3 regions of the Robertmurraya sp. genome follow, and region 2 is predicted to be linked to each of the others. Evidence: riboswitches for the same ligand, from Rfam matches in the RefSeq annotation. Region 2 holds a riboswitch; each other region holds the start of a gene.
The links. Region 2 has a riboswitch for thiamine pyrophosphate ahead of thiM (hydroxyethylthiazole kinase). Riboswitches for the same ligand answer to the same signal wherever they lie in the genome.

Region 1 (5,314 bases), on a different contig from region 2:
TTGTAGTTTGTACAGCTACAGCATTTATTATCTTACTGTCTGACTCTTATACGACAGGCCTTCAAGGTATTGAACTGACACAAGCATCTTTAGGTGAACATTTTGGAAGCTGGGCAAGTCTCTTCTTAACCTTTGCCATTTTTATGTTTGCATTTTCTTCAATTATTGGGAACTACTACTATGGGGAAGCAAATATAGAATTTGTTCATAAAAGTAAAGCTACCTTAATTATTTTCCGAATTCTAGCTGTTGGAATGGTAATTTTCGGTGCTGTTGCAAGCTTACAAATTGTTTGGGATTTGGCCGACTTAGCAATGGCGATTATGTCCTTTACAAACCTTATTGCCATTGGTTTACTTGGTAATATTGCTTTTAAAGCACTTGATAATTACCTTGAACAACGTAAGCAAGGTCTTGACCCTGTGTTTTTTGAAGATAGTATCCCTGGATTAAAAGGGGTAGAGAGCTGGCCTAAGCAAAAGCAAGAAACAACTGAAAAAGCTTAATCGAAAGACTGGGAATTCCCAGTCTTTTTCATTTCTTACTCTCGCATAAGGAAATCGTGAACTTGGAATAATACTCATGGTACCTAAGTGGAAGGATGATACGATTGAAATTTACAGGACTTTTATCTATTCTCATGCTTATTCAACAACCAGCCAATCACGATGTACTTACATTGATTGATAATGATCAACCCATTATGACTGTAGATCGCGAAGAACTAGTTTTTCCTCTTCCCAATACTCCTCTTATGGACTTGCATCATCTTGACATCTTAACTGCTGAACTTTCCCAACAAGTATACATAGAGCCGAAAAATGCTATTCTTGATGAACATGGAAATTTACAGCCAGAGCAGCTGGGATATCAACTTGATAAGAGAGCATTTCATACCCTATATCACTCCTATTTTTATAGTAAAGGGGCTAAAACGCTTAAAGTACCTAAAAAACCGATTTACCCAGAGGTCGATAGTGAGTTATTGTCAAGAATTCGACAACAAGCGATCGGATATTATGTCACTTATTTCAATAGCTACAATACCTCAAGAACAAACAATATACGAAAATCATCTGAGGCGATAAATAACTACGTCCTATTTCCAGGTCAGACCTTTTCGTTCAATGAGGTGGTTGGTCAACGGACAAAAGAACGCGGCTATATGCCAGCTCCCATTATTGTTCGAGGTGAGCTTTCTGAGGGGGTCGGCGGAGGCATTTGCCAAGTGTCTTCTACACTCTTTAATGCAGTGGATCGAGCAGGGTTAAAAATCGTGAAACGATATTCCCACTCTAAACGAGTCCCTTATGTTCCTCCAGGTCGGGACGCAACAGTCAGCTGGTATGGGCCCGACTTTGTGTTTATGAACAACTATAAGCATCCTATCTTAATACGTTCAAAAGTGAGAGGGGGTTCCGTATCCATTCTTTTGTATACTTCAGACGATGTGAATGTTGAACATAATCAAGTACCAAGCATGTATCAATAAAAAAACAGGGCTGTCCGATGAATGGGAGGATCCCACCCACTGGACAGCCACTTTTAATATAGATGAAAATACTTTGATCGAATGGAATCAGATAACAGTTCGGATACCGGGACGACCTTTATATGCTTCTGCTTAAATTCAGGCATTGACTCAGTAACACCTAACGAGCATACCTTCCCTGATGTACCAACATGTCCAATGGCAACAGCGGTTCCCCTGCTCTCCGCAATCCTTGCAAGAATAAGCATTTGTTTTTTGACTTGATTTACAGAACAGATATCATCTAGAAACACGTCTCGCTTAATAAAAGGTACATTTAATTCTTCAGTGATTTCCTCGAATTTGGATTTTGGACTTGTTGCACTATCTACAATATATAGCTGCTTTTCCTTTGCCACTTCGACAATAACTCTGACAATCTCCTCATTTTCAACGACAAGCGAGCCCATATGATTATTTAATCCCATAGCATGAGGAACACTATCGATAGCATCAATGACTCTCTTTCTTACTTCTTCCTTTGATAAGTCATTCGTTATTGGCTTCGGTCCTAACCAAGAGGCCTTTCCCTTTTTTGGCTGCATAGGCAAATGTACCATAATCTCTAAGCCATTTTCATATGCCCATTCTGCATGCTTTTTAGAAAGTTCATTAAAAGGCATAATAGCCGCCGTTATTCTCACATCACCTTCTAGAAAATCCTTTACACCTCCCACACCACCGCCAAAATCGTCAATAATAATAGCTGCCTTTTTCATTTCCTGGCCATGCCCATGATGAGGGAATAGTGTAAAAATGGCCAAAAAAATGATAAATGAAGTTTTTTTCATAAAATCCTCCATTTGAATGTTAGTTATTGGGATAGTTTCTCTCATTGAGGAAAAACCATACAAAAAACTCGCCCAAAACAATGGACGAGTGTTGGATTACGATATTTTTTTCACGGTCTCTGAAGTGGAAACCCTTTTGTGGAGAAGAAATCTTGGTGAGCTAGACACTAATAAGAATAAAATAACGGAACAATAGATGGCTGCCCCAATCATTGTACCACCGTTCACGCCTAGTGAAAATAAGAATGGAGACATCCCATCCGGTGCATATTCTCCCCAGAATAAAAATCCTGCGATAAAATGCCAAAAATAACGAGCCGCACTTCCGACAAATGTGGCAACTATGATCCATTGAAGGGCTTTCTTCTTATTTTCTTTAAGTGCTATCTGAATTTTTTTCATAAAGAAACCTGCAAATCCAATAAACGCAAAGGCCAGAAAATACTCAATGAAGCCCTGTAACGGAGTTAGTATGTAAGCATCACCCATAGCAATTTGTAATAGTCCCCATAAAAAGCCAGAAGCGGTTGCAGCAACGAATCCCCATCTAAAAGCAATAATTAAGATTGGTAGCATCGCAAATGAAATGGAAATATTAGGCGATAGTTTGATTGATGGAAGAAGGTCTAGAATTAATGCAAAGGCTGCAAAAAAAGATGCTTCAATCATCATGATTAATCGTTTGTTTCCCATAAAAAAATCTCCCCTTTTTGGAAACCTCAAGGAGAGCGTAGATAGACATGATTGCACAAAAAATTCAGTCAGTCCACATCCCTGCGCTAGAATTATCTAACAGGTTCGAAGGGTCAGAACAAACGTTCACTCTCAGCATAACGCTCCCCTTGTGGTTTCTTCTTATGTAGTTTGTTTATAATTTCGTTTTCATTATATCATATAAAATTAAATAGAAAAGCATCTAGATGGAACTAGATGCTTTTATGTTTATATTTTAAATCGACGAACTAGCTTCTGTAAGGTTTCGGCCATACCTGATAGGTCTTGAGCACTTGCGGTTACTTCTTGGAGGGTAGCAACGTTTTCTTCTGTTCCAGCTGCTACTTCTCTAGTGGTTGCAACGCTTTCTTCTGCGATTCCTTTTACCTCGTCAATTGCTTGTACGACATTTGTACTATGCATGCTTAGTAGCTCAATGGCACATGAAACGTCTGATACCTTTTCAATTACGTCTCCCATTGACTCTCCAATAAGAGCAAACGCTTTCTTTGCATCCTGACCATATTCGAATCCTTCAGATACTTTGTGAGACTGTTCTTCCATTGCAGAAACGGCTAGTTCCGTCTCAGATTGGATATAAGTAATCATTTTTGTAATTTGATCAGCTGATTTTTTTGATTCCTCCGCGAGCTTTCTTACTTCGTCAGCAACTACAGCAAATCCTTTGCCATGTTCACCTGCTCTTGCAGCTTCGATTGCGGCATTTAAGGCTAGCAAATTCGTCTGATCTGCAACCGTGGTAATCATATTTAGGATAGAAGTAATTTCATTCGAGCGTCTTCCTAACTGACGAATGATTTCTGAAGCATTCATCACTCCATCATTGATAAGATTCATTTGGTTAACAACTTTTTCGATAGATAAAGCTCCTTGATCTGTAACTTGAAACGTATTATCAGCTGTGACGAGCATTTTTTCACTACTTTTTGTAATCAAATTTATATTGCTAGACATCTCTTCAATTAATGCGTGAATTTTGGTTAAATGTTGCAGTTGCAGATCCATACCCTCAGAGTTTTGTTCAACAATATGAGATATTTGTTCACTTGCTTGAGTACTGTCCTGCGCACTTGTACTTAGTTGTTCACTACTAGCTGCAACTTGAGCTGATGAATCTCTAACTTGAACAACTACTTCTCTTAATCCAGAAACCATTAAGTTGACAGACTGTATCATTGCCCCTATTTCATCTTTATTCTTCACTTTTATCTCATCAATAGAAAGGTCTCCGCTTGCAACCTTCTCAATAGCCTTAGATGCATGAACAATTGGTTTTGCAATCTGTAGACTTATAATTGTCGCTAGTGCTAATGCAACAAGAATCGCAGATACACTTATAACAATCATGATTGTGACAATTCCATCTATTTTTTTGGTGGTCAAGCTACTCGCATGGTCTAAATGTTTTTCCTGAATAGATAGAAGTTCATTTACTTTTGCATTAAACTGCATACCTAACGTTTGTGCAGTTGATTTTGCTAGAATTAAATAACCTAATTCATCATTGTCTTTTTTCATTTGTATTTGGTCTTGAGCAAACTTCGAATCATTTTTTGACATTTCCTCAAGAGCAGTTAACGTATTTAATAACTCCTTATCAGTGATTGTTGTTTTTAATTTCTTCATAGAGTTATCAAAGCTCTTTACTGCCTCATCGTATTCTGTAAGATAATCAGCTTCTCCAGTAAGTAGGAAGCTACGAACGGCTGCTGATTTTCTAATCATTTGCTCTTGGAGATTTTTCACTTCTAGCTTTTGACCTACTTCTTCTTTTAAGAATGATTGATACGTATTGTTTACTGAATAAAGTTGAAAAATCCCAGCACTTGCTACAACTACTAACATAAATAAAACAATAACAAAACTACCTATAATTTTTTTTCGAACAGTGATATTCATGATTGCTCCCCCATATATAGGTTGTACTTTATACCTATATTAACAATAGTTCTTTTGATATGGAAGCGTTTTATTTCAAATGAAAAGAAATAGACAAAATCTATTTCTTCTCGTAAGGTGCCACTTGATAAAAATAATTTGGCAATTGAGTGCTATTGTCATATTGCTGGTGAAAGATATGGGTTAACGCGGGAGAAACAGGGGGTATTAACCAAGTCCAATTGCCTGTTAATTTCCGTCTTTTTTCTTTCTCTCTTTCTTCAAACAACTTAAACTGAGCTGCTGCGGTGTGATGGTCAACAATACTTACTCCAGCCTTTTTATAGGAATATAGAACCGCTCGATTCACTTCAAGTAG
Region 2 (5,314 bases):
TATTTCATTCCGATTTTTGCTTTGTTTCGTTTGTAAGCCCAATGATTGGTTGGACCGTGACCGGATCCAATGTGTAGATCCTCCTCGATGGCTGCCTGAATAAAGTCTTTTGCCACTTGTACCGCTTGAACAATCGATCTTCCTTTTGCAAGTTGTGCGGTTATCGCAGCGGAAAAGGTACAGCCTGTGCCATGAGTATTTTTTGTAGAAATCCGACTCGAAGTAAAGGTGTGAAATTGCTGTCCATCAAATAAAAGATCAATCATTTCTTCACTTCCTTGATCATGGCCGCCCTTAATCATGACTGATTCAGCACCCATGACATGAAGCAATTTTGCTGCTTGCTTTCGGTCATCCATCGTCTCAATTTTTATTCCTGTAAGCACCTCTGCTTCTGGAATATTTGGTGTAACGATAGTCGCGAGTGGCAGTAATTTTTCTTTTAATGCTTTTACTGCTTCGTTTTGTAAAAGTGAAGCTCCACCTTTTGCAATCATCACTGGATCTACGACGATGTGTTTCATCTCATAAAATTCTATAAATCTCGCAACCGCCTCAATGGTGTCACTGTTAAATAACATCCCGGTTTTGATCGCATCTGGACGCAAATCTTCAGCAATCGATTGGAGTTGTTCTTGAATTCCTTCCAAAGGAACTGAATAGACACCTTGTACCCCTGTTGTGTTTTGTGCGGTTACGGCTGTTATCACAGACATTCCGTACACATCTAATTCTTGAAATGTCTTCAGATCGGCCTGTATGCCAGCCCCTCCACCACTATCTGAACCTGCAATGGTTAATGCCTTATTTACCATAGTGAATGACCTCTCCTTGACTAAAATTCATCAACTAATCTACGTAAAAGCTTGGTATGCTCTGGGATATGACTGGCTCGACAAATATCGGAAATGATCGCTAGGCCATTTGCTCCTGCTTTCATAACGGTTTCTCCGTTGGTAGAATTAATTCCACCAATTGCAACTAGAGGCAGAGAGATTCCTGTGTTACAAAATTTAGTAAAAATATCCAAGTTTTGTTGCTTTTCGGTATCCTCTTTTGAAATCGTAGGATATATCGGTCCAATTCCTAAGTAATCAGCTCCGTCTCGAACAGCTTGAAGTCCCTCTTCAACCGTATGAGTGGATACACCAAGAATTTTGTTAGGACCGATTGTCTCCCTTATATATTTTGCATTTTCATCGTCCTGGCCAACATGAACTCCATCAGCATCAAGAGCAATAGCGAGTGGTAAATCATCATTGACGATAAATGGGATCCTATGTTTCCCACAGAGTTCTCGTAGTTTTTTTCCAAGCTCGTACTTTTCTATTTCTCCAAGAGACCTGGTCCCTTTTTCTCGATATTGAAAACACGTTATTCCACCTTCAATCGCTAAAGCTAACGTTTCTTCAGGTGTTCGATCCATGCAATCTTGACTGCCCATAATAAAGTACAGTTTTAGAAATTCCATTTCCCTATGCTCCTCATATGGTTGTGACTTTTGAATACACTTTTGCGAGGTCTACCACATCAGAGGATGAAGTGAGCATAAGTTGATTAAGAAATTCCATCTGGAAAGTGCCTACATGATGGTCTCCTGTCGCTAAAACTGCACGCTCAGCAACTGCTCCATAAAAGGCTGAGGCTCCTGCAGCCGCTAGTAAATGATTGCTTTCTACACTTACAAACGCTCCTACGACTGATGAAAATAAGCAACCAGTCCCAGTTACTTTTGTTAGAAGGGGATGCCCGTTTGAAATAATAATCGATTCTTCTCCATTAGAAACAACATCGTCTTTTCCGGTAACCACAACCGTCATATGTAATTTTTGAGCTGCAATACGAGCGAGATCTGCGATATTGCCTTCACCTGTGCCTGCATCAACTCCGCGTGTTTGCCATTCTTCTCCTATTACGTTGGCTACCTCGGCCGCATTTCCACGTAATATGCTAATGTTCACTTCAGATAGAAGTCTTTTAACGGTATTTGTGCGGTATGGTGTTGCACCAGCTCCAACAGGATCAAGCACGACCGGTACCCCTTTTTCATTAGCAGCTTTTCCGGCAATGATCATAGCTTCTACTTCAGGTTCCCTTAATGTACCGATATTGAGTACGAGTGAATTTGCGATGCTTACCATGTCAGCTACTTCTTCTTTGGCATAGGCCATAACTGGTGAAGCACCAAGAGCTAACAACCCATTTGCAACAAAATTGGTGACTACCACATTCGTCATATTATGAACTAACGGTGATTGCTCTCTTACTCTATCAATTAATGTTAAAAATTCCTGACTCATTTTCCCTACTCCTTTCGTATTAAAAAACTATTTCAAGACAAAAAAAGCCAGATTCTTATAGAACCTGGCATAGTTACGAAACAATTAACATTCATCTTCGCAGTAACTACTTCCCTCCGCTGGTATGAGCCAGATCAGGTTCCAAGAGTCGAAAACTGAATATTGTTTTCTCTCAGCCCGAACATACGGGCCCCCCTAGTAGATTTCATATGAAACTATAATTCAATCATAGTGGAAGGTTTTTCATAAAGCAACTATAAATTATTTAAAAAGTAAAAAAGTTCCCCCTGCACCAACAGGAGGAATCCTATTAAATCGTAAATTTCCTTAAAACTTCTTTTAAGTTAATCGCCATATCATTTACTGTCTGAACGGATGAAGCGATTTCCTCCATCGTTGCCAATTGCTCTTCAGCTGATGCAGCAACTGCACGTGAGGAGGTGGAATTAACCTTTGCAATTTCTGTTAGCACTTCAATATTGGCAGTTACATATTTGGAGCTTTCCGTCATTTTTTGTACATATTGATGAATAGACTGAATCGTCTTACGTATGTCTGTGATAGAATCAGTAATTTGTATAAAAGATCTTCCCGCCTCATTTACAGCAATAGACCCATTTTCTACCTCAAGTGTGCTCTTTTCCATCGACTTTACGGCTTGATTAGTGCCGGTTTGGATTTTTAATATAAGATCAATAATCTCGTTGGAAGAGCTCTTAGATTGAACGGCAAGTTTACGCACCTCATCAGCAACAACGGCAAAGCCTTTCCCATGCTCACCCGCTCGTGCTGCTTCAATTGCTGCATTTAAAGCGAGTAAATTCGTTTGATCTGCAATACTTGTGATCACTTTCGTTATTTGACTAATCTCTTTTGATTGACTACCAAGGTTATCAATCACTCCTGCCACTTCTAAAACTGAGTCATATATATGCGACATTTGCTTAATCGCATGTTGTACGACCTTATTTCCGTTTTTAGACACTCCGTCTACCATATTGGCTGAAGCTTCGAGTTCTTCTGAAGAAAGGGTTAGTGTTTCTTGAATGGTAGCCAATGTTTTCATCGTATGTATGGTTTCATTTACACTTTCTAATTGTTTATGAGAGGAGGCGGCAACCTCTTGAATGGAATAAGTGATACTTTCTGTCCCTTGTGCTGTTTCCTCTGAACTTGCGGTTAAATCCTCGGCAGACGCAGATACCTGTGTGGTTGTTTCATATGCTTGGGAAATTAATGCTCGCAGCTCTTTTACCATCCGGTTGAAAGTAATGGTTAGCTCACCAATCTCATCGGTTGATGTGACCTTCATATCTGCTTGACTAAAATCACCTTCTGCAACCACTTTAATTCTATCCGATAAACGACGGATTGGACCGTGAATGGAATTCATTAATACAAAGGCAACTAATACGGAAATACAAATAACTATTATTGTAAGGATCATGGTCCAAATTTGAACTTGACTTCCGTTAGAAATGATTTCTTCTCCCAGCTGTTCTACGCTTTTATTTTTTTCGTCAGCTAAAGCTTTTAATTTTGACATCGTTTGTTCTGCTTTAAACTTTTCAGATCCAACATTAAGTAATGCTTGACGCTTTTCTCCGCTATCAAACACATCAAAAGCATCCTTCATCATAATCTCATTCCATTTGCCACTATCGGAAATGACCTTTTTTACTGTGTTTTCATCTTTGTTCCCCGTAACGTTAGTCAATAACTTTTCTTCTAACTGTTTACTAAGCTGTACATTGCTCTCAAAGCTTTCCTTTGCCTGGGGTGAACCTTCAAGCATGTACTCATTTACGAGCCTTAATCGCTCAGCCATAAAAAATCGTAAATCTTGTAAATGATTTAATTGCTGTGACTCTTCTAGAATAAGTGATTTTGCTAATTCATTTGCCTTTTGGGTATTGATCATGGAGTATATAGCTAGTCCACTAGAAACTAATAACACTAGCCCGAAGCTAAGCATGATTTTTTTGCGAATACTTTGTGGTTGAATTCGATTTTTTAATATCGGAAAATACTTCATACTGCCAATTTGTTGTTTTAACCATATTCCTAAAGACTTCAATCCCTACACATCCTTCACCCGTTGTCCCATTCATTATGGCAAAGGAATATTAAGCAATTGTAAAGGAACTGTAAGTATTGTATAAATAATACAACTTTATACCTAATTCTTAAGAACTATCAAAAAAATAAAAAACCTAGGAAATGATGGTATTTCCTAGGCAAGCGCAGGTTATGACATTTCTCTGCAAAATTCCTTATCCTACTAATCGATTAGTAAGTTTTTTGACGTAAAGAGATAAAAAGACGCTTCGGGATAGACTAAATAAGATAAACGCCAGCCATACTCCGTGGTTTCCAAAGACGGGTACAAGAAATACAATGGCTGCTAAAAACACAAGTAAAGCGATGAAAATAGAATTTCTCACCGATTTCGCGTCCGTTGCACCAGAAAAAATGCCTTCTAGTTGTAATCCCCAAAATCCGACAAGTGGAAATAGAAACATCCAAAATAAGAATCCATGAGTGGTATTTTTAACTTCATGAATCGTCGTGAATAATGACACGATAAAGTCTCCAAACAGGAAGGTCAAAAGGGATAAAAGAATAGCTGTGGCAAATCCCCAGGTTGCTGAAAGGGATAAAGCTCGAAAATATAGAGAGCTATTCTTACCTCCAAACGCTCTTCCCACTAAAATGCTTGAGGCATTAGCGAATCCTCCAAAAAGATATGCCATTACATACTGAACTTGTAAAAGGATCGCATTTGCAGCTAATGTGAGCTCACCCATACTTGCTCCTTTTGAGGTGAAAATTCCAGTCATCGTGACTAAACATAATGTTCGGAGAAAATGGTCGCGATTCACAAGAAACATTTGAACTAAGGTGTCCTTCTTTATTAACGCAGCATACGAAGGGATAAAGAAACGACTTTTATTTGTATGATAAATAATGAACATTCCAACTAAAACGGAGGATACTTCAGCGATTAAAGTAGC
Region 3 (5,314 bases), on a different contig from region 2:
AAAGATAAGCATTTCTTTTACAGGATTCTAAGTCATAGGAAACGCTTATGAGCATTTCAACTTCGTCAAGTGTCTCCATCATCGTATGAATCTCTTCATCTAGGTACTTATCTAGATGTAAGTGGCAGTCTATTATTTTCCTCATTTTTGATCAACCTTTTCTTTTAAAAAATCATGAATCAATTTTTTGTAACGAAGAAATTCTCCGGAGAACATCATTTCCTCGTTTCTTGGTCGCGAGAAGGGAACAACAACCTCTTGTTTGATTCTTGCAGGTTTATTGGATAATACGAGTATTCGGTCGGAAAGAAAGAGTGCCTCCTCTATATTATGGGTAACAAAAATAATTGTTTTTTTATACTGATCCCAAATCGAAAGTAGCCATAACTGCATTTCCTGACGAGTTAACTCGTCTAAAGCTGAAAATGGCTCATCTAAACATATGATGGGCTGGGGACTTAACAGTGCCCGTAAAAATGCAACCCTTTGTTTCATACCTCCTGAAAGTTCGTGAGGAAAAGCATTTCTATACTCCAGTAGCCCCGCTTTCCGCAGCATCTCCATAGCCGTTTCGTAATCCTTTTTAGCTTTCAGCTCTTGGCCAAGAACGACATTTTGAATGATTGTTCTCCAAGGTAGTAAGGAAGGGGTTTGGGGCATATAACTAATATGTCCTCTGTTACCTGTAATGTCATTTCCTTCGAGTATAATGGACCCTGCATGTGGAGCCTCCAGGCCACCGATTAACTGGAAAATCGTACTTTTCCCACTTCCGGAGGGACCAAGAATCGTTACGAACTCCCCGTTCTTAATAAAGAGGTTGAGATCATGTAAAATTTGTTTATCTCGATAAGAAAAAGATACATTTTGTAATTCAAGATGCTCCACGATTTTTCCCCTCAGCTTTCCAACGAATAATAAATCTCTCCAACCAATTAATCATGATAAAAAATAACAAACTTAATGCCATAATGAGAAATATGGCAACAAACACGCGATCTGTTCGAAACGATGAGGAAGAGAGTGTCATATAGACTCCAATACCATTTTCTGATCCTAACCATTCAGATATAACCGCTCCCATGACACTGTATGTCGCTGAAATTTTCAGCCCTGAAAAGATCGAGGGAAGGGCAAACGGAAACTCGAGTTTCCAAAATAACTGTCGTTTTGTTGCTCCTGCCATTTGCATATAATGGAAGAGCTCTGGAGCAACCTGGCGAAATCCATCCATGGCTGAAATCGTTATTGGAAAGAAACAAACCAGAGTGATTACAATTAATTTTGGTAATAGGCCGAAGCCGAACCATATAACAAGAAGTGGAGCAAGTACGATAATGGGTATATTTTGCGATAAAATGAGAAGCGGATATAAAGATTCTTTTAAAAAAGGGATATTATGTAAAATAAAGGCAGTTAACAGACCTACGGTAACCCCAGAAACAAAACCTAGTAAAATAAGCTGAATGGTGGATATAAGATGTACAGAGACACTGCTCCAACCATTTATGAGTTCGTTAAAAATTTGTGATGGAGTTGGGAGCAGCCAAGATGGAACTTGAGTCATTCTTGCGGTGAATTCCCATCCAATGAATAAAAGGAGGAGAACAAAAATTGGTCTCCACCCTTTTTGTAGTTTTTTTATCATGAACGATATTTCTCCGTAAGTGTATCCATTTTTATTCCAGATGGTTGATAAAGAATCTTCACCTGCGAAATAACATTGCTGCTTCCCATTTCAATCATCTTTTCATTCATTTTCGAAATCACTGCAAAAAGTTCCTGAAGATCACCCTCCATAGTTGTTTCCAAGGGATGAACCTCATACTTTACTCCTGACGCATCAATAATGGCTATTGCTTCATCTACGTAAGGAATCACATTTTCACCGTTTTTTGTCTTAGGGATAATTTGTATACTAACAAGCGCGTTTGCCATATGACCAACTCCTATTGTGGTAAAAATTCATTTGTAAAGGCTTTTTCTGCATCTAACTCTGATTCTAGCAACCCATTTTCAAGCATCCAAGAAGCATAGTTTTCCCATACTTCTAAACGTTGCTCACCCCATTGGTCTGCATCGTCTTGATATTTGGTAGCAAGCCATTCCTGACTTTTCTTAACAAGCTCTGCGTCAAGCTCAGGAGCAGCTTTGATTAGGACGTCCGCCGCATCGGAAGGATTGTCGATAGCAAATTCATAGCCTTTTGAAGCCGCTTTAACAAAAGCTTTTACTGTTTCTGGATCGTTGTTAATCATGTTTTCACTAGTTGTTAACACAGGTGTATAATAGTCTAGCTTTTCGGAGTAATCGGTTAGATAGACCATATTTATGTCTTCTCCTCGTAATTCCGCTTCCACGCCTGTCCAACCGTAGTATATCCATGCAAAGTCAATATCACGTTCAACAGCGGTAAAGAAGTCCGCATCGCCTATGTTTACAATATTCACCTTTTCTACATCTGCTTGTTCCTGCTTCATAAGTGAGTCGATGACGGATTCTTCAACAGGTGAACCCCAACCACCATATGTTTTTCCTTCAAAATCCTTAGGAGATTGAATATTTTTAGATGCCGGTGATGCGAAACCAGATGTGTTGTGTTGAATGACCGCAGCTATAGAAACAAGCGGTACCCCTTGGACTCTAGCCTGTGTAATGCCCTCTTGATAACCTACACCAAAGTCTGCTTTCTCAGAAGCAACAAGTTGGTCAGCACCAGCCTCTCCAGGCATCTGAATGGTCACATCAAGACCTTCCTCTTCAAAAAAGCCTTTTTCTTTTGCAACATATAGCCCTGTGTGATTTGTATTTGGAGTCCAATCAAGAACGACAGTCACTTTTTTTAAGTCAGCGCTTGATTCCTCCTGTTCTGTTTGTTGTTCATTTGTTCCTGAACATCCTGCGAGTAATACAGAAGCTGCAAATGCAGCTATCCACTTTTTCATTACCTTCTCCTCCAATGGTAAAAGTAGGGACATGACCTGAACCTCTAGACGACAAAAAAACGCCCAGTTTTTGAACCGGGCGCATATGTTTAAACAAATTTATTGTCTAAAGAATATGTTCCCTACGCTGGTATCATCCAGATCAGGTTCAAAGGGTCAGCATCTATTGGATGCACTCTCAACCGGTCTTCACCGGTCCCCCTACAATTCTTACCTATTTAGTTTCATTTCTATCTCATTATAGCAGAAATTATTTTCTTGAAAAGGAAGAACTTTCTTGAATAAATGAACATAATGATAGGTTTGTTATTGCTTTTGTAAAGAACACATTGCAAACTTCATACAGTCACGATAAGATTGAAGTTATGGATGAATTTGTGTAAGGAAAGAAAGGAATTTCATAATGGCAAAAAATTTTAAAGATGATGTACAATCGCGTCGCACATTTGCGATCATTTCCCACCCGGATGCTGGGAAAACAACATTAACAGAAAAGTTATTGTTATTTGGTGGAGCGATTCGTGATGCGGGAACTGTAAAAGGAAAGAAAACGGGTAAGTTTGCAACGAGCGATTGGATGGAAATTGAAAAACAACGTGGTATTTCCGTTACGTCGAGTGTAATGCAATTTGATTATAATGACTGTAGAGTGAATATTCTTGATACACCAGGTCACCAAGACTTCAGTGAAGATACGTATCGTACTCTTACAGCTGTTGATAGTGCGGTCATGATTATCGATTCAGCAAAAGGGATTGAGGAGCAGACCTTAAAGTTATTTAAAGTGTGTCGAATGAGAGGTATTCCGATTTTTACCTTTATCAATAAGCTTGATCGTCAGGGGAAATCTCCATTAGAACTTTTAGCTGAGCTAGAAGAGGTTATGGGGATAGAATCATATCCGATGAACTGGCCGATCGGAATGGGGAAAGAATTTCTCGGTATATATGACCGTTTCTACAAGCGAATTGAACAATTCCGTGTGGAAGAGGAAGAACGATTTATTACATTAAATGAAGATGGAGAAATAGAAGGAGATCATAGACTAAAGCAATACTCCTTATATGACCAAACGTTGGAGGAAATTATGCTATTAAATGAAGCGGGAAATGAATTTTCTCGTGAAAGAATAGCAAATGGGGAACTAACACCTGTATTCTTTGGTAGCGCCTTAGCGAACTTTGGTGTTCAGACTTTTCTAGAAACCTATCTTCAATTTGCTCCTGCACCTCAAGCTCGGGAATCTACAGAAGGGAAAATTGATCCATTATCAGAGGATTTCTCAGGCTTTATTTTTAAGATTCAAGCAAATATGAATCCTGCTCACAGGGACAGAATTGCCTTTTTACGTGTATGTTCAGGGAAATTTGAAAGAGGGATGACAGTCAATATTCCACGCTTAGGAAAGCCAATGAAGCTTTCTCAATCAACACAGTTTATGGCTGATGACAGAAACACGGTTGATGAAGCGGTTAGTGGAGATATTATTGGTTTGTACGATCCAGGTACGTATCAAATTGGAGATACATTGACAGTTGGAAAAAACAACTTTCAATACGAAAAGCTTCCTCAATTTACTCCTGAACTCTTTGTTCGGGTTTCTGCTAAAAACGTAATGAAGCAGAAGTCTTTTCATAAAGGAATTCAGCAACTCGTTCAGGAAGGTGCCATTCAGCTCTTCCGTACGGTTCGAACAGATGATTATTTGTTAGGGGCCGTTGGTCAACTCCAATTTGAGGTGTTTGAGCATCGGATGAGAAACGAGTACAACGCAGAAGTATTAATGGAAAGATTAGGTTCAAAAATTGTCCGTTGGGTTGAAAATGAAGAAATTAATGAAAATCTTTCTAGCAGTCGAAGCCTATTAGTAAAGGATCGCTACGATAAGAAAGTATTTCTTTTCGAAAACGATTTTGCTCTTCGCTGGTTCCAAGAAAAAAATCCAGACATTACACTTTATAATCCTATGGATGATTACCAATAAGTACCTAGAAGTCCTCGTCTTTTGAGGGCTTCTTTTTTATAGGAAAAAACTCTACTTTTGGTATAATAGTATTGATTCTTAAGACCTGGAGGAGCTTCTATGAAAAAATGTACCGAATGCGGAGTTAGTTACAAAATTGATACCTCAGGGTACTTATTTATCGAGGGAATGAATAATGAGAGTACTTTTACTGAGTATGAATACTCTTCGTTTCAAGAATTAGAAGACTATTTAAAAACACTGACTATAGATCTGAAAAATCGTCCGGAAGTAAAAGCAGCTTTATCGAGTGAAAGGGTAAAACCAATATTATTGACGTCTTTACCTGTTTTATTAGAGAGAGTAAAAAATCGGGATATTGTTCAAGTAATTCAAACTGGGGAGT

Region 1: another riboswitch for thiamine pyrophosphate. It lies ahead of thiT (energy-coupled thiamine transporter ThiT); the one in region 2 lies ahead of thiM (hydroxyethylthiazole kinase).
Region 3: another riboswitch for thiamine pyrophosphate. It lies ahead of ACGLXV_RS09135 (ABC transporter substrate-binding protein); the one in region 2 lies ahead of thiM (hydroxyethylthiazole kinase).

What each region holds. Positions count from the first base shown of each region.
Region 1 is NZ_JAKFCQ010000055.1:29,246-34,559, reverse strand. It holds gene ACGLXV_RS06735 (alanine/glycine:cation symporter family protein) at 1-506, shown strand, start outside; gene ACGLXV_RS06730 (VanW family protein) at 602-1,492, shown strand; gene ACGLXV_RS06725 (divergent polysaccharide deacetylase family protein) at 1,546-2,322, opposite strand; gene thiT (energy-coupled thiamine transporter ThiT) at 2,419-3,015, opposite strand; TPP riboswitch at 3,077-3,175, opposite strand; gene ACGLXV_RS06715 (methyl-accepting chemotaxis protein) at 3,265-4,956, opposite strand; gene ACGLXV_RS06710 (nitric oxide synthase oxygenase) at 5,057-5,314, opposite strand, start outside.
Region 2 is NZ_JAKFCQ010000189.1:57,723-63,036, forward strand. It holds gene thiD (bifunctional hydroxymethylpyrimidine kinase/phosphomethylpyrimidine kinase) at 1-815, opposite strand, end outside; gene thiE (thiamine phosphate synthase) at 836-1,471, opposite strand; gene thiM (hydroxyethylthiazole kinase) at 1,485-2,300, opposite strand; TPP riboswitch at 2,395-2,507, opposite strand; gene ACGLXV_RS23765 (methyl-accepting chemotaxis protein) at 2,611-4,377, opposite strand; gene ACGLXV_RS23770 (MATE family efflux transporter) at 4,574-5,314, opposite strand, start outside.
Region 3 is NZ_JAKFCQ010000069.1:21,263-26,576, forward strand. It holds gene ACGLXV_RS09115 (TatD family hydrolase) at 1-145, opposite strand, end outside; gene ACGLXV_RS09120 (ABC transporter ATP-binding protein) at 142-888, opposite strand; gene ACGLXV_RS09125 (ABC transporter permease) at 875-1,648, opposite strand; gene ACGLXV_RS09130 (thiamine-binding protein) at 1,645-1,938, opposite strand; gene ACGLXV_RS09135 (ABC transporter substrate-binding protein) at 1,950-2,945, opposite strand; TPP riboswitch at 3,048-3,158, opposite strand; gene ACGLXV_RS09140 (peptide chain release factor 3) at 3,349-4,929, shown strand; gene ACGLXV_RS09145 (EAL domain-containing protein) at 5,029-5,314, shown strand, end outside.